3 regions of the Shewanella psychrophila genome follow, and region 1 is predicted to be linked to each of the others. Evidence: predicted binding sites of a transcription regulator. Region 1 holds the regulator's gene; each other region holds the start of a gene.

Region 1 (8,018 bases):
ACAGACTTAGCGATGAGTGTGCGACGTATTAATTATGGTATCGCCAGTTTCCAATCTGGAGCCAGTTATTACATCATTCAATCGGGAAAGATCATTAAGTGGTGTTACCGAAACCCCTATGTTTTTAACCAACAGAAAACCCATGACTCGCTACGAGTCGCCGTCATGTTGTTCAATACATTGAAATATTTTCTGGGTAATGAATATCGACCGCTACAGATCCACATTAGCGGCCCAGCTGTCGGTAAACAGGAAGCTGAATCTCTGTTTAATTGCCCTGTAATTTGGAACGCCCCTCAAACAGAAATCTGGATCAGTACAGACGCCTTGGTACAACAAGCAAACTTGCAAATACCAGAAAACAGTTCTGTTGCTATGCCCCGTTCACTGTTCGAACAATATCTGGATATGCCTCAACCCCATGATACCCCTAAGGTGCTATTTGAGATGGTCAACTACGCCAGGTACTATGGCTTACCTACGGTAGACAGTGTCGCAGCCCTGTTTAATATCTCCAGGCAGCAGCTACAACGCAAATTGCAGCTCCATGGTTTTAATTTCACTAATATTTGTGGTTATCTTCTCAGTAATCAAGCGATCAAATATATGTTAGATAATAGGTCTGTCGAGGAGATTTCCCAGCTGCTCGGCTATGCCAATAAACAGAGCTTTAGTAAGGCATTCAAACGATTCAGAAACTGCACGCCGCAACAGTATCTGGAAAGGATAAAACCATAACTGCTATCTATTTATGGGACTTAGCCTGCCACTGACCTTCATGAATGATAGAGCTCAGGCTTTGGCGTTTAAGCCAACCACGCTTCTCTAGTTCAGGCTGGTCATAGAACTTACTGACATAACCCAAACAGAGATAGGCGATAGGAACTATGTGCTCCGGAATACCTAAGGTCTGGTGCAATACTTCATCATGTAAGATACTTACCCAACCTACGCCTATGTTCTCGGCGCGAGCTGCAAGCCACAAGTTCTGCACTGCACAGACCGAGCTATAGAGATCCATGTCTAAATTAGTGGTGCGCCCCAAGACTACTGGTCCCGTTCTTGTCCTATCGCAGGTGACACAGATGCCAATCGGCGCCTCTAGAATCCCCTCTAGCTTCAGGGCACTATATTGCGCTTTTCGCTCTCCCTCGAAAAGCGTTTCAGCCTCTGCATTCGCCTGAATAAAGCCTTGCTTCAATTTCTGTTTAGTCTGCTCGCTTCTGACAATCACAAAATCCCAGGGCTGCATGAAACCCACGCTAGGTGCATGATGAGCCGCGGTGAGAATCCGCTTCAAAACGTCATCAGGGATGGTGTCGGGCTTAAACTCGGCTCTGACATCGCGACGATTGAAAATGGTTTTATAGACGGCATCTCGCTCAGCTTGGGTTATCTTCAACATTTATCTCTTTTATATATTATTTTTATGTCGACAAAAAAATAGAGCCTCGAAGGCCCTATTTTTACTAATACCAATAAGTATTCATTAAAGCTAGCCGTAAACGGGTAACAGATCTGCCATTGCCAGAAGATGGCAGGCTCCTGTGATAATGCCGAATAAGATCACTATGGCAATCACCGGCGTTCCGCCAGGCACTTTGAACCCCTTATAATCCGGATACATCTTTCTCACCTTATGAGCCATCATGGCAGGTACAATTGCCGCCCATATAGTGGCCGCAAGCGCAGCGAAGCCGATGGCAATCAAGAAACCATCAGGGAACAGCAAACCTAATACCGTTGGAGGCAGAAAAGTGACCGCCGCAGTCTTCAAACGACCAGAGCGTGACTCATCAAAACCAAATAGATCCGCAAGATAATCGAATAGGCCCAAAGTCACTCCAAGGAAAGATGAAGCGACGGCTAAATTAGCAAACAGGGTTAACATACTGGTTAGCCAATCACTGGTAATCGCCCCCGACAGCGCTCCGACCAAGACACCCATGTTACCGCCTTGGGCTATGATATCGACAAACTCACTCCTGCCGATATTCCCCATAGTCGCGACCAACCAACACACATAAATAACGAATGCGATCACTGTCCCCAGTACGATAGCCTTGATAATAGTGCTAGGGTCTTTGCCATAGTATTTAACCAGACTAGGCACATTGCCGTGATAACCGAAGCTCACCAGGCCAAAAGGCAGCGCAGCTAAAAGATATGGCAGGTATGTCGCCTCACCATCAGGCTGAAATAACTTAACAGTGTCGATATCGATCAGTAAATTACCCACGGCAAGGAAGAAGGTGATAACCATGCCCCCGAGCATTATGGTGGTAATTCTATCCACCGCCTTGGTACTGATAAATACCACAAATGCCAAGCCTAAAGCAAAAACAAGCCCCGCCACACTCTGAGGCAGCTCGATTCCCGCCGCCTCGAGACTATGATTAACGATAGACCCGCCACCGCTGATATAGGCATAGGCTAGGATATAAAGCACGAAGGCGATGGAGAGACCATTAACAATCCGCCAAAATTGCCCTAAGGTCTCGCGAGTCAAGGTATCAAAACTAGCACCTGGCTCAAAATGTAAATTAGTCTCCAGTAGTAACAGCCCCGAAACTAACATACAGAACCACACACCGATCATCATTATTATGGAGTAGCTAAACCACATCCCAGCACCGACGACCGGCAGAGAGAACATACCGGCCCCAACCGCAGTTCCGGCAATAATCATGGCTCCACCGAGTAGAGACTTACTTGCCACTTTATTTTTCGTGGCATTCATATGGTTAGCCATTACGCTTTGTGCTCCGCTGCGACGCTATCTTCTATGGTCTGTCTGACAGATGAACGCAGCAGGCCATTGGCTCGCAATCTAATCCGTTCGACTTCCCCTCTCTTGTCGCTATCTAATAAGTAACCTAGCTCTTTTAACTTGACACTAAGAGTACCGTAAAGCTTTTTATCATAAAATTCCGGCGCCGTGATGCCATGAAGCGCACCCAGTCTCTGTGCCAGCCTATGACTCTCACGCTCAAGTTCTGATCGCTCCATCTTAGGACAGGCAGCCAGCAGGTTAAATATTATGGCATAGCGTTGCATCGTCTCACTCACTGTGCCAGCGAGTAACAACAACTGGTTGATCTGACTCTCTACTGGCGATAAGCGTCCAGCTTCGGTCACTAATCCTTGTGCGACAAATAAATCCAAAATTTGGATAACATGAGTTTCTATGTCCTCGATACCCATAAACAATTCTGCTTTCAATAAGGGGTAGAAGTCTTTTACCGTATCGATAATCTCATCTCTGGAAACGTGCTCATGCTGAGTCAAGCAGTTTGCAACTAGGGAGGGAACAATCAAAAGGTGGATGATATTGTTACGGTAATAGGTCATCGCTACTGCAATGCTATCTTCTATGGAGATGATATCCCCTAGCGGATCGCTATCTAGCTGAATCTTCTTAAGTTCTAGACCTTGCTGTACCAGTAATTTACCGTCACCTTCAGGTACAGATGTGAACTCAGTATAAGGCAGATCCTTGAGTAATTTTAGATAGAGATCTAGCTGCTTCTCAAGTTGTGAACGCTCCAGTGCATGTTGCTCGGAAGCGAGTAAAACCAAGCTTGTCAGCGTCACTGAACTCACCGCCGCCGCATCATTAATGCTTGTCATCACTCGATTAGCTAAGGCGTTCACCACAGGCGTCAGCCACTTAGGTTTCTGCTCAGGGTCTTTAGCTATCTCCTGCTTCCAATCGGGCACCTTCTCGTCCAGATAGCAATCTAAGGTGATAGGTTGACCAAAATTCACATAACCTTGGCCAAAGTTACCTAGCTTACGCAGCGCGCCAAACAGCTGCCAAACAGACTCTTTCTTTTTCTTCTTGCCGCTAAGTTCTTTATGGTAGGTGGCGACCTCCATCACATGATCATAACCTAAGTAAACGGGCACTAAAGTCACAGGTCTTTCCATGCCACCCAGCACACTATTGAGAGTCATGGCAATCATGCCAGTCTTAGGTGCCAGCAGACGACCGGTACGTGAACGTCCACCTTCGGTAAAGTATTCTACCGAGTAACCTTTAGTGAATAATTGATCTAAATATTCACGGAAAACCGCCGTATAAAGCTTGTTCCCCCTGAAGCTACGGCGAATGAAGAAGGCTCCGCCACGACGGAACATAGGCCCCGCAGGCCAGAAGTTGAGGTTGATACCCGCAGCTATGTGCGGTGGAACCATACCTTCGTAATAGAGAATATAGGACAGTAGCAGGTAGTCCATATGACTACGGTGACAAGGCACATAGATGATCTCATGGCCATCATGATGTAGCTGCCTTATCTGCTCTGCACCTTTAATCTTGATACCCTTGTAGAGCTTGTTCCACAGCCAGGTCAAGAAACGCTCTGCGATACGCACTAGGCTCTCGGAGTAATCAGCCGCCACTTCATCCAGGTACTCCATCGCCCTGGCTCTGGCCTCGACTTCGGAGATTTTCTTGCTCGCCGCTTCTTCTAGAATCGCCTTCTTTAGCGACTCAGAATTTAACAGGTCTTGAAATAGTACCTGACGCTTAGGCAAAACAGGTCCGGTCATCACTTTACGTTGACGACTGAAGTGGACTCTAGCCACACGAGCCAGCTTGTGAGCTATTCGCTTATCGGTGCCGTGTTCATCGGCCATATAACGAATTGAGACAGCATTAGAAAACTGCACGAAATTATGTCGTCCCAAGAAGAGGATCATCAGACATTTTCGGAGCCAGGTCGGATTTTGGCGCTCAAACACTGCCGCCTTCATGGTATCGTCTTCTTTGCCTGGAGTGCGCCCCCAGTAGAGGCTAACCGGCACTAACTGTATATCCAGCTCAGGCTTCTGCCTATGAACCTTCAACAGATCCATAAAGCTATTTAAGAAAAACTCATTGCTCTCTCTTTGCCCAAAAAGAGGCTTAGCACCTTCCAAACACACCACTCTGGGCGTGCGCTCACCATCGACAACCAGCTCATCATAAGGGCTCGGAAGTCCATACTGACTGGTTATTTCACTTAGGGAAGCGATATCACTGAGAGATTCAGTCTTCATCACATAAACCACAGGCTTATCTGGGTCTAAGTTGAGATCGGCAAAGGGGTCATGGGGCACAACAACAGTGAGCACCAGTTTTTTCTGAATCCAACGTAATGATTTATACCAAAGAGAGTCTTGTTTCGACATTTTTCTTATACAATGTGAGTCTTCTTAATAACGGCATAGAATACCAGATAAAAGAGAGTTAGCCCTAATCTAGTCAAAAGGTTCTTTTACGTACTTAATAAACTTGGTTAATCCTTGCACTGGTTGCAATACTGTATATACTGACAGTAACTGTATAGAAAGACAGGATTCATCATGAGACCTTTGACACCAAGACAAGCCGAGATCCTAGAACTGATTAAGCGCAATATTTCCGATACCGGCATGCCTCCGACTCGAGCCGAAATAGCTAAACGCCTAGGTTTCAAGAGTGCCAATGCGGCCGAAGAACATCTGAAGGCCCTCGCCAAAAAAGGCTGTATCGAGATTATTCCTGGTACATCTCGCGGTATTCGACTCACACAAGCTGCGGAGCCGGAAGAATTAGGCTTACCCTTGATAGGCCAAGTTGCCGCTGGTGAACCTATCCTTGCCCAGGAGCATATAGAACAACATTATCAGGTCGACCCAAGTATGTTTCGTCCTAGTGCCGACTTTCTACTTAGAGTACGCGGTGACAGCATGAAAAATATCGGTATTCTCGAAGGTGATCTACTCGCCGTCCATAAGGTTGCTCAAGCAAAGAATGGCCAAATTGTCGTGGCTCGAGTGGAAGATGATGTCACAGTAAAACGCTTCGAGAAAAAAGGTAGCATGGTCTATCTCCATGCTGAAAATGAAGACTATTCACCGATAGTTGTCGACCTCACCAGCCAGAGCCTGAATATTGAAGGACTCGCAGTCGGTGTTATCCGTAACGGCAATTGGCAATAGATGAAATCGCTCATTGGCGAAGGAGCTTGGTAATGAAAAATCTAATTGGAAATAGCCCTAGACACCCAGGTTTATGGTCGAATCCCCTTGACCAAGTGTCCATCGAACAAGGTAATGCGAGTATCACCACAGTAAGCACCCACACTCAGGGCCGGGTGGAACTGAGAAAAGTGAGTAATCAGCTTGCTACTTTGAGTCATCAGGGGCAATGGATTGTATTGATCAGTCCTCCCAACATGGGCTACAAGCAGATGTTAGCCGAAGCAGGAGTCAGAATGGACCGCGTCCTTCTCGTTCATGCTAAGGACGAAGTTGAAACCTTATGGGCCATGGAGAAAGCGCTCACCAGTGGCACATCCAGTGCCGTCATCTGCTGGACTCAGGCCTTAGATTCACGGGACAATCGCCGACTGAAATTGGTAGAAAAAAGCGCACGAGCCCTAGGCATTGTCATCGAAGATGCGAATAGCCACTTACATGCTAAGCCCCATAGCCAAACAGATACTCACTTCAGCCAAGCCAGTTTATTCGGTTCTCTACACTAGTCTCGAGTCAATTTGACGAATAGAAAATCTATTATTTAAGTCCCGTAAGGGACTTTTTTGTGTTTGATTTTTATTTAAAATATTTGAAAAATTCACCAAAAGTGATCTTGATCAATATTTCAACACCAAGTAAGTTAGGGATATAACAACGATAATTTGTTATATCCAAACGATTTAGTAGTCGGCGTAGTAAAGACCCTGCCATGTGTGGAAGTCCAGATATTTACCTCGCTGAAATCGGTACTGATATATTCAGCCGTAGGTGCGAGTGTGGTTAACTCAGGTAGTCAGTGACTGCCAAACTAAAATAACAAGTAAACCGCCACTGCACTTTGAAGTCATCGTTGCTTTTTTGGGAACTGAAGAGTTTGCATAGAGCAGAGACTTACTGTGTGACTCTTCTTTGTCTTAATTTTTGACAGAGGAGAAGTCTAGTGAAGCGAGTGTTGTATAGTTTTCTGGCGTTGCTGTTTACGCCCTACGTTTTGGCATCAGAAATGCCCCTTAATATGACAAAGGGCGTTACAGATATCAGTGGCCAGGTATACAACCTGCACATGATCATACTGTATATCTGTTGCGCCATCGGTGTTGTGGTTTTTGGTGTGATGATCTATTCCATGATCAATCATCGAAAATCTAAGGGTGCCGTAGCAGCCAATTTCCACGAAAGTACTAAGGTCGAGATAGCCTGGACCATAGCCCCTTTCATCATACTCATTCTTATGGCTATTCCGGCGACTAAGACCTTAATCGCCATGGAAGATCCTAGTGATGCCGACATCACCATCAAGATAACAGGCTCTCAATGGAAATGGCATTACAGCTATTTCGATCAAGATATAGAGTTCTTTAGCCTACTCTCAACCCCTAGAGAGCAGATAGAGGGAACCGAAGAGAAGGGAGAGAACTATCTCCTCGAAGTCGATAAGCCCTTAGTCCTTCCTATCAATAAAAAAGTACGCTTCCTGATGACGTCAGAAGATGTGATCCACTCATGGTGGGTTCCCGCGTTCGCGGTTAAGAAAGACGCAAATCCGGGTTTCATCAATGAAGCATGGACCCGTATCGATATACCAGGTACCTATCGAGGTCAATGCGCCGAGCTCTGCGGTAAAGATCATGGCTTCATGCCGATCGTGGTCGAGGCTCTAAGCCAAGCCGACTTCGACATCTGGGTAGCAGAACAAAAGAATCAAGCCAGCGCCGCAGCCGCTGAAGCACAGGCCTCCTTGAGTAAGTCCCTCTCCATGGATGAGCTGATGGCTCAAGGTGAACAGGTATACATGTCTCGATGTGCTGCATGTCATCAGCCCAACGGCATGGGCCTACCTGGCGTATTCCCTCCAATGAAAGGCAGCCCAATAACAACTGGACCATTAACAGATCACTTAGAGATGGTTATCAATGGAAAAGTGGGCACTGCGATGCAGGCTTTTGGGAAGCAATTAACCGCGCAAGAGATTGCCGCAGTGATTACTTATGAACGTAACGCATGGGACAACA
Region 2 (8,018 bases), 2.8 Mb from region 1:
CAAGTTTTGAGTAATTCTGTCATGACTTATTCAACCAAATAGTTCTATACAACCACTCGCCACCCAGTAGCGAACCGATAAGCAGATAGGCGATGAGCCCGTTATAAAGTGTCCAGATCTCTAATGAGGCGTAGTGTGCCGTGTATAAAGCCACTGACCCATTAAAAACAAATAAGCCACACCAAATTAGGGTGACTTTTTTCAGGTAAGGAATCGCCTCGTCCGGAAGTTCGGGTTCCTTTAATCTTGCCAGCCTCTCTATCATGCTGGGGCCTAACCTAAGCGAGTAAGCAAATAGCATCAGCATACTGAGGTTTATGACTACAGGATAATAGAGCAACCAGTCATGGCGTTTGGCAATAAAACTCGCCGCCGTTAAGCCTATGCCCACTATGATAGGCAAGATCATGGCTTTGACTTGTTGCTTCTGAATCAATAATCTCGTGACTAAGATGAAGCAAAGCACCATAGCTATGGTGCCTGTAGGCAAATAGTTGAGTCCAAAATAGACTGCTAATGGGTATCCTAGTAACAGAATACCTGTGACTATTTGCAAGAATAACCGCATTAATCTTTGACGAGCCCTTCGATGGCAGAAACTACATCGTCCACGGTACGCACGGCTTTAAACTCTTCAGGCTTGATTTTTTTGCCTGTCATTTGTTGCAGTTTGATGACTAGGTCGACAGCATCAATACTGTCCAGATCAAGCTCTTCATACAGGGAAGCTGTTGGTGAGATATCCGCTTCATCTATCTCGAATTCATCGACTAAGATGCGAGTTAGGACTTGCAGAATTTGTTCACGGCTTTGCATAATCTCTCCTAAGCTTGCTGTGATTCGATAAAGCTGGCCAGACTTGCCACACTATAAAAATGTGCCTTAGTAGCATCTGAATTGGCTTCAATTTTGACATCGAACTGCTTCTTAATCGCTAAACCAAGCTCCAGGGCATCGATTGAGTCTAACCCCAGACCTTCACCAAAAAGCGCCGCCTCGGATTCGATATCATCGATGGTGACATCTTCAAGATCCAAGCATTCTATGATTAATTGTTTTATTTCGTTATGTAGTTTCATTATGTTCTAAGTTCGTCTTAAAGTAATCTTCCAGATCCCGTGTAAGTTGACGTGCCATTTTCGCATCGCCACCAGCAATCGCATCATACCTGATATGGTCGATGGTTTCGCCTACTTCGACTCGCATTCCTATGGTGCGACGGGGTATTTCATACCAGGCTTCTTGTTTGCTCAAGCCCGGTGCATTGGTACGAAGAACCACAGGTAATAAATCTGTCTTGGTTCTCAGTGCAATATTGGCGGCGCCTCTGGCAAAGCTGTTGACGCTTGTGCCTAGAACTGTACGTGTGCCTTCAGGGAAAATAATTAAATTGGTCCCGCTTTTTAGTACATGCCTACAGTCTTCGAGTAGCAATTCTGCGCCGCGATTGGGTATATAGCCAGCACAGGCGACAACCCCACGCATAAAAGGATTACGCCAGATCCCTTGTTTAACGATACAGCCCGCATTGGGCATTAAACTGATTAACACCACTACATCGACTAGAGTTGGATGATTGACAATCACGACTCTACCTTTAGCCGAGGAGAGGCGAGCTATATTATCTGGACTAACTTTGATGACACCTGTACAAGTCAGCATATAAACAAAGCCGCGAAACATGATGTGTACCGCTTTTTGTACACGGCGGATGCGCTCTAACTTTGTACCTGGCCAAAACCTTAATATAGGCAATATAGTTAACGAGCTTAGTAGTCCGCCGATACCGAAGGTGATATAGCAACTGACGCCGCCTATCCACCTGGGAACATAGGCTAATCCCGTCAGCCTGACTGCTGGCATATCAGTCAAAGCTGAGTTCCCAATGATAATGACATAAGTTACCAGCTATAGGTCTGGCAACAGACAAGCTGTGCACTAGCTCACCATAACTAATATTGTTACCTTCTCGCGCTTGGCTGAGTGTCAATTGCGGCTTGGTAGATGACTCATCACACCTTTCAATAACTAATGCAAGAGAGAGAGGAAGGTCGAGCTCATCAACAAAATCTGTATATATTTCAGGTACAGGCTGATCGCCGAAGACAAGCAATACAGGCGTTGGGTCTTCATTTAGCTGAGCATATGCTTCGATAAGTGCTTGTGGCAAGCTTTCTTCACCCGCGGCAATCGAAGTCGATGGTGCTCGATTATCCGTCAGTATGCTGTAAATACCACTTGCCGTATTATGTACAGATTGACTAAAGGCCAGTGGTGAAAGAGGTTCTGCTTTTACTATGTTATTGAGTAAGCCTATGGTGCGATGCAACTCTCCGTGCCTAGAGGCAAAAATTGTGCGGCATGAATGTGGTGCATCGGCCTGAAAGGCGGCCTCAAGTTGCATCTTAGTCAAGGCGCTATAACGTCGTCGCTGCATCGCAGGGACTCGAGCTAATTTTGGGGTGTCAGCCAGGGAGGAGTTTTGGTGAGTATTGGTACTTCGCCAATGCTGCCAATCTTGGGGCTGCTGATGCTGGGGGGACCAGGCTCCCCAAGAACAAATGCTAAATCTTAACTGCAACTGACTGCCTCTGATACGACTAATAAAGACTGAGAATACAACCAGTTAAAAAAATGGATGAGTTGGTCATTTCTCGGGTCGGCAAGCGAGTTGCCATTGAGGCATTATTCTACACTAGATTAACTGGGATGATGAAGTGTTTTGAGACACAGGTGTTGTTGAAATGTATAGGTTTGTGACGATTGGTATTAAACCCGCAGCTTATGCAACGGGTTGGTCTGGAGAGGCTAGCCTGCTAAATACTTTTTTAGTTTACGCAATGCGGCTTTCACTTTCTTGGCGTTTTCCGGACCCATGCGAACCAAGAGCTTCTGTGCATTGGGTAGTGCTTCAAGCTTAGGATCGACAAATTGATAGTTTACACTGACGCCATCTAATTCAATTGGCTGCTCTATGACAGGTGCCGCCAGCATAATATCTATGGCTTCGAGCATTCTCTGATTGAAGCTCATCTCACCATAGCCTAACTCCTCGAATGCTTCTCCGAGCAAGGGGGTTAACTCCTTGTAGGTTGTAGCGAGTTGCTGTTCATTCAAGTTAGCGATGAAATTGGCGTACAGATCATATCTGTGATAACTGTCGGGATTAAGATATGTCTTGTTGGTGATGTCAGAAACGGTGAAGACTCTGTCGGGGGCCTTTAGTGGGCTCACTTTTCGTGCCAGTTCACCTTGGGCTAAGTTATCGACAAAGACCACGAAATGTCTAACCAGATCTTTCTCCACTAATAGTGGCTCGATCTTCATACCATCGGCAATCTCGACTGTTTTTTGATGAACATAACCATCGCTGTTGCTTAACGTAGGAATTGGCTCTATTTGAGCTTGTGGTTCAGTTTCAATGACTTCAGGCTCTATGATTTCTTCAATCACAGGTTCAGGAATATCCACAACCGCTACCAAAGGCTCTTCTGGAGTGATATCTACCACTCGAACAGGCAAGGGCTCTGGTTCACCGACCTTAAAATAATAATAGGCACCTCCTGAGACTATAGCTGCAACTGCTACGGCTACAATAGCTAAGGTATTGGTATTCACCGACTTTTCTTTTGGCGCGATTCTATCTTCTTGATTGACTTGCATGTAATACCCTTTGTATATACGACTCGGTTACAGGAGGTGACAGCTCTAAGGTGAAATACCAAAAAGGGGGCTTCTCCATTTTGCAAAATTTAGCAGCTATGTCTATAGATGTCGGCTGAATTAAAGAATAATTAATTATTTATGCCTGTACGTATTGGTCTCGATCACCTAGCCAACGTTGCACTATGCTATCGACATTTTCCGGGACCTGCTCCATGATATGTATGGCTAGTTTTTGAATATGGGGGATAAGTGCCTGATCTCGAACCAAATCGGCAATTTTCATATCGGCAATGCCAGTCTGCTTGGTTCCTAACACTTCACCCGGGCCCCTTATCTCCAGATCCTTCTGGGCTATGATGAAGCCATCGTTGCTGTTCCTGAGTACCCCCAATCGCTTGGTTGCTGTCGGTGACAAAGGAGCCTTGTACATGAGTACGCAGTGACTGGCGATGGCGCCTCGACCGACCCGCCCCCTGAGTTGATGTAGTTGAGCCAGACCTAAACGTTCCGGATTTTCTATGATCATCAGGCTGGCATTGGGAACATCAACCCCCACTTCTATGACTGTGGTGGCTACCAGTAGGTTCAATTCGCCTGACTTGAACTCGGCCATGATGGCCTGTTTTTCGGTGGACTTCATACGTCCATGAACCAGACCTATCTTGAGCTCAGGCAGTGCCAATGTCAGTTCTGCGGCGGTATCTTCTGCCGCCTGGCATTCTAGTGCTTCAGACTCTTCGATCAAGGTGCAAACCCAGTAGGTCTGCCTGCTATCATGAGTGGTAGCATGGCGGACTCGTTCTATGACTTCATTGCGCCTCATATCGGCAACAGCTACGGTCGTCACCGGGGTTCGTCCTGGGGGAAGTTCATCGATCACTGAGGTATCGAGGTCGGCATAGGCTGTCATGGCTAAGGTGCGCGGAATCGGCGTTGCAGTCATGATCAACTGATGGGGGTGAAAGCCCTGGCTGATGCCTTTCTCTCTGAGTTCAAGTCGCTGGTGTACGCCAAATCTATGCTGTTCATCGATAATTATCAGGGCGAGATTATTAAAGATCACTTGCTCTTGAAAAATCGCATGGGTGCCGATAACGATATTCGCCTCCCCAGACTCAATATCCTGCAAAGATTGTGCTCTGGCTTTGCCTTTAAGTTTACCGGCTAGCCAGCCGACTTTTAGCCCGAGGGGCTCAAACCAGAGGGCGAAGTTCTCGGCATGTTGCTCGGCTAACAATTCTGTTGGGGCCATCATAGCTACCTGATAGCCATTTTCTATGGCCTGCAATGCTGCTAAGGCCGCCACTAATGTCTTCCCGGAGCCAACATCACCCTGAACCAGACGCATCATAGGTGAACTCTTTTCGAGATCGCTGCAGATTTCAACGCCGACTCTTTGCTGCGCTCCTGTGGGGTTAAATGGCAGTGCTTTCAGGAAGGGATTGAGTAGCTTACCCGTTGCGGCCAGGCTCACAGCATTATCTCGATTGCTGCGTTGGCGCAATTTGAGCATGCTCAGGTTATGGGCTAGGAGCTCCTCTTGGATCAAGCGTTGTTGTGCCGGGTGGTGACCTTGCTCCAGATCGAACAGGGAAACCTGATTATTGGGCCTATGTAATAGCTGTAAGGCTGCTTTGAGACTCAGATTACTCGGTTGAAGCTGAGGCGGGAGTAATTCCTGTAAGCCACCCTCGTCGAGCATGGTCAAGGCTTGATCTGTCAGCTTTATCCAACTGGCCTGTTTTAATCCTTCAGTAGTTGGGTACACAGGCGTCAAGGTATCACTCATAACGAGATCGCTATCTCCATGAATGAGTTTATATTCGGGGTGAATGATCTCTGATTGATGCTTACCGCGCCTAATTTCACCGTAGGCCCTGATACTTGTACCATTGGCTAAGCCATTTTTCTGTGCCACCGAAAAATTAAAAAATCTAAGGGTTAAGTAACCTGTTTCATCTCTAACTGTACAGGTCATCATGCGCTTACGCCCTTGAATGATCTGACTGGAGTGAATCACGGCTTCTATGGTGCCATAACTGCCTGGATAGAGTGAGGCTATGGGATAAATTTGAGTGCGATCTTCATACCTTAGTGGCAAGTGGAATAGTAGATCTTGTACCGTATTTATGCCGAGCTTAGCTAAGCGTTCGGCCATCTTCTTGGCAACACCCTTAAGATCTGTGACAGGAACAAGATCGAGTCTCTTCAAGCCAAATACCCATTTTATCAATTGAATGTTATCTGAGCGAAACACTCAAGCACTGTATTTATATACATATACTATCAGATAAATGCATGATGGCAACGTTAGGGCTGATTTTACCCTTTACAACCAGCCTTTTTGTCTTGCAATGCGGGCTGCATCGATTCTATTGCTTGCGTTAAGTTTGCCGATCGCTTCCGAGAGGTAATTGCGTACCGTGCCCTCGGCGATGAAGAGATTAGTGGCTATTTCGGCCGTTGTTTTCCCCTCTCCGGCTAAACGAAGTGCACGACGCTCCTTGTCATTGAGAGGATCAATCTCATCACCTATGGCCATGACAGCAAGCTCAGGATCGATAACCCGTTTACCTGCCATCACTTGTTTTATTGCATGAATAAGGCTGTCAGAGGGGGCATCTTTGAGCAAGAAGCCTCCGGCACCAGATTCGATGGCGCGTTTGATATAACCAGCTCTGCCGAAGGTGGTGAGAATAATGACCTTGGTGGGAGAGTCTTGCCTTTGACACCATTTAGCCAGTTCAAGCCCGGTTAATCCCGGCATTTCAATATCAGTTAGCAGAAGATCATAGCGGTTGGCTTTGAGTAGAGATAGGGCTTCATTTCCGTCACAAGCCTGAGTGATTTCAAATTCACCATCTAAGCTTAAAAGTGCAGCCAGTGCGCCTCTGATCATTGCCTGATCTTCTGCCAATAAAATTTTCATCCCCGAGTGACTCCTTATGATATTTTCTGAGGTGGAAGCGTGATGGTGAATCGACATTGCTGATTAATCATATAATCAAGCTTACCCTGGAAGCCTTTTAATCGTTCTCTTATGCCCTTCAAACCATTGCCTTCAATAATTTTCGCTGTTTTACCGTTATCAGTGATGCTTATGGTGAGTTCATCAGCTGAAGTGCTAAAAGTAAGGCTGCAATGATCGGCCTGACTATGTCGGATCACATTATTGCAGAGCTCAGTAAGGCTTAAAATAACTTGAGTTTCAAGTTTAGGATTGAGCTGGGGAATATCTCCTTCCAGACTCACACTCAAACCTTTGTCTCGCAAAGTCTGGCAGAGGTGCATCACGCTGGAACTCAAGCCTTTATGTTTGTAGCCCGAGACAGTTTGCCGTACCTGACTCAAGCTGTCTCGGGCTATTTCGTTTAGTTCTCTTAGTTGCAGCTTGGCTTGCTCAATCTGGTTTTTGTCTAAGAGCTTTGCGGCTAACTCTGCCTTCAAGGAGATGCTGGATAGATTGTGACCCATAATGTCATGGAGATCTCTTGCGATACGCTCTCGCTCCAACATGGTGGCCAACTGACTTATTTCAGCCTTACTCTTTTGTGCACGACAATGAGCTTCGACACGCTTTCGCTCGGCGACGCCGAATAAGCCCACTCCGGCGATTAGCAGTCCACCGTAAGTGATAAAGTTATAATGATTCATTTCCAGTATAAAAGTGATCGCAGCAAGCAGTGAGACAAAGCCTATCAGACTGATAAAAGCCGTTCTCAGTGAATAGTTGAAACCAATGAAGAAGCCGGCGAATGTAAATAGAGAAAGGGATCCGGTATTGATCGGAGTAATTGCGATGCCCAGAGCTATCATGGCCAAAATGGGATAGATTGCTTTCTTTTTCGGGCTGCGATATGCCCAAAAATAACAATAAATGAAGGGGAGCAGGGTTATTAGGCTTATGACTATTTGCCATATAGGCTTGCTACCTATGAACAGAGGGATCAAATAGAAAATTAGGTTTATCAGGTAAACCCAGGCGAGCTTATCTTCGAGTGAACGCTTCTCTGAATCGACGATAGTATTAAGATTATTCATAACTCTTTCCTTTGAGATAAGGCCGCTCGGCTCATCACTAAGCAGCTTTATTTGGGTTACTGACTTGCATCCTTGTCTTGCTCGAGTAAGAAGTGAGCCCAGCCGTAATCAGGCTGTATATTAACCGCTTCGTGCCAATCGTCTATCGCACCTTGTCTATCTCCATTACTCTGTTTTGCCAGCCCTCGCCATGTATACGCCTCGGCGAGGCCCCAACAGATGTTATCGCAAGGATTCGCAAATAGATCAATAGCCTTGCTGCTTAAGCTAATAGCATTTTCTATGCTGCCACCATAGGCTGGCGGTGTATT
Region 3 (8,018 bases), 2.0 Mb from region 1:
GTCACCTCACCTTGCTTACAGCCAGTGATTACTCAATGGACCTTTTTACACATCCCTCTCAAGAATACATATCTTTCATCACCTCGGTATAGAGAATACACCAGCTAGATGGGTGGATTAGTACTTATACTGCCAATAAAAAAGGCACTATATAAACATAGTGCCTTCTTAATTACATTTGATAAAAGCTTGTAAATACTATCTAGTCACATGCAGATTATTAACTTCGGCGTAGACCTTTACTTAACCCAAGCGCTCTTTTAACCAGGATGACACTTGAGTAAGAGCGGCATCTAAGTTCTCAGGCTGACTTCCGCCAGCCTGAGCCATATCAGGACGACCGCCACCTTTACCACCCACCTGAGATGCGATATTAGCAACCAATTCACCAGCCTTCACTTTAGAGGTCAGATCTTTGGTTACACCCACAATCAAGTTAACCTTAGCGTCACCAGCGATACCCAGTACTACTATACCTGAGCCTAGCTTTTGCTTTAACTCGTCTTGCAAGCCTCTTAACGCGCCTGGCTCGACGCCTTCAAGCTTCTTAATCAAGACTTTAACGCCATTTATCTCTTGAGCTTCACCGGCTAAGTCAGCACTTGTCGCAGCAGCAAGCTTATCCTTTAGCTGAGATAGCTCTTTCTCAAGTTGTTTAGTACGATCTAGCTGTGCTTTAAGTTTAGTCACAACAGAGTGACTATCGGCCTTAAGCAACTTTGCCGCTTGATCTAACTCAGCCTTTTGGCCTGTCACATAAGCCATTGCTGCGGCGCCAGTTACAGCTTCGATGCGACGTATCCCAGCGGCAATACCACCTTCTGAGGTTATCTTAAACAAGCCTATATCACCGGTACGTCCCACATGGGTTCCACCACAGAGCTCAATGGAGAAGTCTCCCATGGTAACGACACGTACTTCATCAGCATATTTCTCGCCGAACAGCGCCATAGCGCCCTTCTCCTTTGCCGCATCGATAGACATGACTTGAGCCGTCAATTCATGATTACAGCGAATTTGTGTGTTCACTAAATCTTCAACGGCTTGTAACTCTTCTGGCTTAACCCCTTCAAAGTGGGAGAAATCGAAACGCAAACGCTCAGGATCTACCAATGAACCTTTCTGACTCACATGTGTGCCGAGTAACTGACGTAGCGCCGCATGGAGCAAGTGAGTGACAGAGTGATTAAGCTCGGTGCGGTGACGAAGCGTCTTATCAACACTAGCCACTAAGGATTGTCCAACGGCTAGGCTTCCCGCCTTCAAGTTACCAATATGACCAACGGCTTGACCGTACTTCTGTGTATCCTTAACGATAAACTCGATACCATCTGTACTTAGCGTACCGCTATCTCCACATTGACCACCAGATTCACCGTAAAAAGGTGTGGTATCTAAAATAATGACAGCATCTTCACCTGCCCCCATTTCATTGACAGACTCGCCCGCCTTGTAGATAGCAGTGATTTTACCGTTAGCAAGCAGATCGATATAACCAGAGAACTCAGTTTCTTCATCTATCTTCAATGATTCATTATAATCAGTCTCAAACTGGCCTGCCGCTTGAGCACGTTTCCTTTGTTCAGCCATGGCTGACTCGAAACCGGCCTCATCTACCGTAATATCACGTTCACGACAAACATCAGCAGTCAGATCGACCGGGAAACCATAGGTATCGTACAACTTAAAAGCTGTCTCACCATCTAAAACGTTACCGCTAAGTCCATTGAGTGCGCCATCTAAGATCCCTAAACCACGCTCAAGAGTACGAGCAAACTGCTCCTCTTCGGCCTTTAACGACTTAACCACTATGTCCTGAGTGGCGACTAAGCCTTTAGCCGCATCCCCCATCACATCGATAAGTGTTGGTACTAACTTGTAGAAGAAAGAATCTGTCGCGCCTAACTTATTACCATGACGCACCGCACGACGTATAATACGACGTAGTACATAACCACGCCCTTCATTGGATGGCATAACACCATCGGCAATTAAGAATGCACATGAACGGATGTGATCAGAAATAACTCTTAATGATTTATTTTCAAAATCATTAACGCCCAATATCTCGGCAGTCTTCTTGATCAACGCCTGAAAGATATCAATTTCGTAGTTAGAGTGAACCCCCTGCATGATGGCTGCAATGCGTTCAATCCCCATACCGGTATCAACAGAAGGCTTAGGAAGCGCGAGCATTTCACCATTTGACTGACGGTTGTACTGCATGAAGACGATGTTCCAGATCTCGATGAATCTGTCTCCATCCTCTTCTGGAGTACCGGGTCGTCCACCCCAGATGTGATCGCCATGATCATAAAAAATCTCAGAACATGGACCACAAGGACCCGTGTCACCCATCTGCCAGAAATTGTCAGACGCGTAAGGGGCACCTTTATTATCACCGATACGGATCAAGTTTTCGGCGGGAACACCTATCTCTTTAGTCCAAATATCATAGGCTTCATCATCTGTCTCATAGATGGTGACACACAGACGCTCTTTAGGAATTTTTAACTCTTGAGTCAGGAAGTTCCATGCAAATGCAATCGCTTCACGCTTAAAATAATCACCGAAGCTAAAGTTACCTAACATCTCGAAGAAAGTGTGATGACGTGCGGTATAGCCTACATTGTCTAAATCATTATGCTTACCGCCGGCACGGACACAACGCTGAGACGAAGTTGCACGGGTGTAATTACGTTTGTCTTCACCCAGAAATACGTCTTTAAACTGGTTCATACCCGCATTGGTAAAGAGTAAAGTAGGATCGTTAACAGGGACCAGTGAACTGCTGTCCACAACCTGATGACCATTTTTGCGGAAATACTCCAAGAAAGCAGTTCTTAGCGCTGCAGTGGTTTGATACATGAAATCACCCTGAATTAAGATTACTTAAATTATTGGCACAGTGTTGGCGATTAATCTATCAAGTCGACCATCGCTATTCAAAACACACTTGCGCTATTTTGAGCCGTATTATAAGCAGTCTAAAGAATAACAACCAGAGTTTTAGGGAGGGTATTGAGCGAAATGAAGCTAGAGTGTGAAAAATACGGCTTAATATAAGAGGAACTGAGGGCTAATCGTCAAAACGTTCCTATTCCATACACAGTCAATTTGGTCACAAGTGACACTTTGACCTAACAGATAGCAAATCCGTTTTGCCTTATCTTTATGCTTTTCGATTGGGAAGTTGACAGGTTTTCAAACACTTCTTGCTTAAATTCGGTTTGTGAAGAATCGCGGCTCACACGTTGCTAAACCGCGACATTAGTGGGCCGGATGGCCCACCGAGTGACTCATGTGCTATTGCTTAAAATAAGCATATTTTTAGAATACTTCACCAGTTTCAAGATCAACATTCTCATCGCCAGACGCCGACTCAGCCGCATCAGGGGACTGCAGTAGCATACCACGTAGTGCAGTTTCAATTTCAGCTGCAATTTCTGGGTTTTCAGTTAGGTACTTACCCGCATTTGCACGACCCTGACCAATTTTACTGCCTTTATAGCTATACCAAGCACCCGCTTTCTCGACTAATTTATGTACCACACCTAGGTCGACTAATTCACCCGTACGGTTGATGCCTTGTCCATAAAGAATTTGGAATTCAGCCTGTCTAAATGGCGCTGCAATCTTGTTTTTAACGACTTTTACACGGGTCTCGTTACCGATAACTTCATCACGATCTTTGATTGCACCTGTACGGCGAATATCCAGACGAACAGAGGCGTAAAACTTAAGCGCATTACCACCAGTAGTAGTTTCTGGGTTACCGAACATGACACCAATCTTCATACGGATCTGGTTAATGAAGATAAGCATGGTATTGGTCTGCTTCAGGTTACCGGCAAGCTTACGCATTGCCTGACTCATCATACGGGCTGCGAGTCCCATATGTGAATCACCAATTTCACCTTCGATCTCTGCTTTCGGCGTTAAGGCCGCAACCGAATCGACTACGATGACATCGACGGCACCAGAGCGGGTCAATGCATCACAGATCTCCAATGCTTGTTCGCCTGTATCAGGTTGAGAACAAAGCAGGTTGTCGATATCGACACCTAATTTCTGTGCATAGATAGGATCTAAGGCATGCTCAGCATCGATAAAGGCACATACTCTACCTTCACGTTGTGCGGCGGCAATAACTTCGAGTGTCAGTGTTGTTTTACCTGAAGATTCTGGTCCGTAAATCTCAACGATACGTCCTAATGGAAGTCCACCGGCACCGAGTGCGACATCTAAAGAGAGAGATCCCGTAGAGATTGTCTCAACATCCATTGAGCGGTTCTCGCCCAGTTTCATGATAGAGCCCTTACCGAACTGCTTCTCTATCTGGCCTAAAACGGCATTCAGTGCTTTCTCTTTGTTCGCATCAATCTTCATTCCGATATCCTCTTCGCGCTTAATCTAAATCACGGCAACAATGCCGATATAAACTGGTGACGACGCCGATATTTGAGCTAAAGCAAGTTTATCTAGCTCAAATAGGGGTCTCAATATGCAAACTAGTATACTGTACAATCATACAGTATCAAGTACTGATCATGATTATTTTTTCCTATCCCTGCTTGCTCAATTAGAAGCCCCTGTTGTGGAAGAAAAATTCAATCTCACTATTTATTCTTTAAGGACGCAACGGACTCAAAAAATTGCTAATATTGGCATCATATTTTTAAGGCTGCTCCAAAGGAGCATGCTGCCTGTTCAATATTTTCATAGAAGAAACGAGCTGTAGATGAATGCATTCGATACCCAAAACTTAGAAAAACACACCCCTATGATGCGTCAATACCTGACGCTCAAGGCCGAAAACCCTGAAATGTTGCTATTTTATCGTATGGGTGACTTCTACGAGCTCTTCTACGACGATGCCAAGAGAGCATCCGAACTTTTAGGCATTTCACTCACCGCACGTGGTAAGAGTGGTGGTGATCCTATCCCAATGGCGGGTCTGCCCTATCACGCCGTCGAAGGTTATCTTGCTAAACTCGTCCAACTTAGGGTCTCAGTCGCCATTTGTGAGCAGGTCGGCGATCCAGCCACTTCTAAGGGACCGGTTGAGCGAAAAGTCGTTCGCCTTGTCACACCCGGTACCTTAACCGATGAGGCTTTACTCCAAGAAAGACAAGATAACCTACTTGCTGCCGTATATCATGGCAAAGCCGGATTCGGTTATGCCACCTTAGACTTAAGCTCCGGCCGTTTCGTGGTCAGTGAACTCGAAACAAGGGAAGGGTTAGAAGCAGAGTTACAGCGAACCAATCCAGCTGAGCTGCTCTATAGCGAAGATTTCAGTGAGATGTCCCTCATCACCGGATTCAATGGCAAGCGTAGACGCCCGGAATGGGAGTTTGACTTCGACACCTCCCGCAAGCTTCTCTTGGACCAATTTAAGACTAAAGATCTTCGGGGGTTCGGTCTGGATAACGCACGTTTATCACTACAAGCAGCCGGTTGCCTGATGCAGTATGTCAAGGATACCCAGAGAACCGCACTGCCCCACATCAATTCTATTGTGCTTTTTAATCAAGATGACAGTATCGTGTTAGATGCTGCCACAAGAAGAAATTTAGAACTGACAATCAATCTACAAGGTGGGCGTGAAAATACCTTATCAGCGATATTAGACAACACAACTACCCCTATGGGCAGTCGCATGTTACAGCGTTGGATCCACGAACCTCTTAGAAACCGCCAACAGATAGAGTCTCGCCTAGGAGCCCTAACTGAATTACTCGACAGCGGCCTATTTGACACTCTAATCCCACATTTAAAAGCCTTGGGCGACATAGAAAGAATTACGGCCAGACTCGCACTTAGGAGTGCCAGACCCAGAGATTTTTCTCGCCTGAAGCAGGCTTTATCGGTCTTGCCAGAGATCCAGCAGCTACTCGCCGATAGCCAGTCACCACACCTCAAACGTTTAGCCACTATTATCAGTGAATTCCCTGATGAACTCGCGCTACTCGACAGGGCGATCATAGACAATCCACCTATGCTGATCCGCGATGGTGGGGTCCTGAGAGATGGCTACAACGAAGAGCTAGATCAATGGCGTGCCTTAAGCCAAGGGGCAACGGATTACCTCACTGAATTGGAAACGCGCGAGAAAGAGTCGACCGGTATCTCTACTCTTAAAGTCGGCTACAACCGAGTTCATGGCTACTATATCGAAGTCAGCCGTAGAGAGTCCGATCTTGTCCCTCTCAGCTACCAGCGTAGACAAACTCTGAAAAATACCGAACGTTACATCATTGCAGAATTAAAAGAGCACGAAGAGAAGGTGCTATCCAGTCAAGGCAAAGCACTAGCACTCGAGAAGCAACTCTGGGAGCAATTATTCGATCTTATCTTGCCTAAACTCCATGAATTACAACAATTCGCTCAGGGTGCGGCAGAGCTTGATGTCATTAGTAATTTTGCCGAACGTGCCGAGACACTAAACTATCGATGCCCAACACTCACCGAAACTCCAGGGATACATATAGAGTCGGGCAGACATCCAGTGGTCGAGCAGGTCAGTCAAAGTCCTTTCATCGCAAATCCTGTAACCCTGAATTCGACGCGTAAGATGTTGATAGTCACGGGGCCAAATATGGGGGGTAAGTCAACCTATATGAGACAAGTCGCATTGATCACACTCATGGCACATATAGGCTCCTATGTTCCGGCACAAGATGCAATCATAGGTCCGGTGGATCGTATTTTTACTCGCATAGGAGCATCGGATGATCTTGCTTCTGGTCGCTCAACCTTCATGGTAGAAATGACGGAAACAGCAAATATACTTCATAATGCGACGACCCAGAGTCTGGTATTAATGGATGAAATAGGTCGTGGAACATCGACCTACGATGGACTATCTCTAGCCTGGTCCGCTGCCGAATATCTGGCAGAGAAAATAGAAGCCATGACACTATTTGCAACTCACTATTTCGAGTTAACCCAGCTGCCTGATCTCATTGAGAATGTTGAAAACGTCCATCTCGATGCCATAGAACATGGAGACACCATAGTCTTCATGCATGCGGTACAAGAAGGGGCAGCGAGTAAAAGTTATGGCCTGCAGGTTGCTGCTTTAGCAGGTGTGCCCACCAGAGTCATCTCAGCAGCTAAACATAAACTTCACCATTTAGAGAGCCGCGATAGCAAGCATGCCAATCAGGAGCCATCACAACAGGCTATGGTCTTTCCAGAGCCACAAAAGTCACCAGTTGAAGATGCTTTACAAAATATTAATCCCGATGAACTCAGCCCTAAACAGGCCTTAGAGGTTCTTTATAGGTTAAAGCAGCTAGCTTAGAAAATGCCAGCCTCCAGGAAGAAGTTTTGCAGAGCTTGTGCTGTACAGAGTGACATAACTTTTTACAACAGATGCTAGACACAAGGTCTATTTCTTGTCGTCCCTGACAAATAGACATAAGTGTTCCAGACACAAAAAGCGCACTAAAAAGTGCGCTTTTTTTGTAGTGATACTGATGTGTGATACCTACAACTGTCTGTTAAGGCGGTCGGCTAACCCTATTTACTAAGCCTGCTAAGTCCATTTACTAATGCTATTTACTTAGTCTAGTTTCAGAGCCTTAACTTTAAAAAATCTAATCACGAATGCATCAATAATAACTGTCATCTTAAAAGATAAGCAGGCTTCCTCAAAAGAAAAGTACTCTAATAATACGTGAGGTTAACCTTTAACTTGACTCTAGGAGCCTCAACTCAAAATCAAGCTAAACAAACAACAGTTTACAATTAAATCTTAAAAATGGCCTCTACCGATAAGCCCTGGGCACCGAGTAAGTCTTTAAGACGTTTCAGAGCTTCGACTTGAATTTGGCGTACGCGCTCTCGTGTTAGACCTATCTCTTTACCAACATTCTCCAGTGTAGATGGTTCATACCCCAACAAGCCAAAACGGCGCGCTAACACCTCTCTTTGTTTTGTGTTGAGTTCATCGAGCCATTTAACCACAGACTTTGACATATCTTCGTCTTGTACCTTGTAATCTGGACCTA

What was found. Region 1 encodes LexA, which represses DNA repair genes until DNA is damaged. Its sites were predicted from a motif close to TACTGTATNNNNATACAGTA; they were not measured.
Region 2: a site for LexA is predicted at 5,929-5,948, ahead of recG (ATP-dependent DNA helicase RecG). Genes of this name have one in related genera too.
Region 3: a site for LexA is predicted at 4,518-4,537, ahead of recA (recombinase RecA). Genes of this name have one in related genera too.

The regions. Positions count from the first base shown of each region.
Region 1 covers NZ_CP014782.1:287,770-295,787, reverse strand. The annotation lists gene sps_RS01330 (AraC family transcriptional regulator) at 1-738, shown strand, start outside; gene bluB (5,6-dimethylbenzimidazole synthase) at 746-1,405, opposite strand; gene mtr (tryptophan permease) at 1,496-2,752, opposite strand; gene plsB (glycerol-3-phosphate 1-O-acyltransferase PlsB) at 2,752-5,175, opposite strand; gene lexA (transcriptional repressor LexA) at 5,350-5,967, shown strand; gene sps_RS01305 (cell division inhibitor SulA) at 6,000-6,512, shown strand; partial or broken gene coxB (cytochrome c oxidase subunit II) at 6,947-8,018, shown strand, end outside.
Region 2 covers NZ_CP014782.1:3,823,542-3,831,559, reverse strand. The annotation lists gene sps_RS16445 (AMP-binding protein) at 1-23, opposite strand, end outside; gene sps_RS16440 (COG4648 family protein) at 20-568, opposite strand; gene sps_RS16435 (acyl carrier protein) at 568-816, opposite strand; gene sps_RS16430 (phosphopantetheine-binding protein) at 825-1,079, opposite strand; gene sps_RS16425 (lysophospholipid acyltransferase family protein) at 1,066-1,863, opposite strand; gene sps_RS16420 (beta-ketoacyl synthase chain length factor) at 1,865-2,581, opposite strand; gene sps_RS16415 (DUF3014 domain-containing protein) at 2,809-3,663, opposite strand; gene recG (ATP-dependent DNA helicase RecG) at 3,803-5,878, opposite strand; gene sps_RS16405 (response regulator transcription factor) at 5,996-6,595, opposite strand; gene sps_RS16400 (sensor histidine kinase) at 6,610-7,707, opposite strand; gene sps_RS16395 (hypothetical protein) at 7,764-8,018, opposite strand, start outside.
Region 3 covers NZ_CP014782.1:4,650,859-4,658,876, forward strand. The annotation lists gene alaS (alanine--tRNA ligase) at 244-2,868, opposite strand; gene recA (recombinase RecA) at 3,331-4,389, opposite strand; gene mutS (DNA mismatch repair protein MutS) at 4,742-7,309, shown strand; gene rpoS (RNA polymerase sigma factor RpoS) at 7,756-8,018, opposite strand, start outside.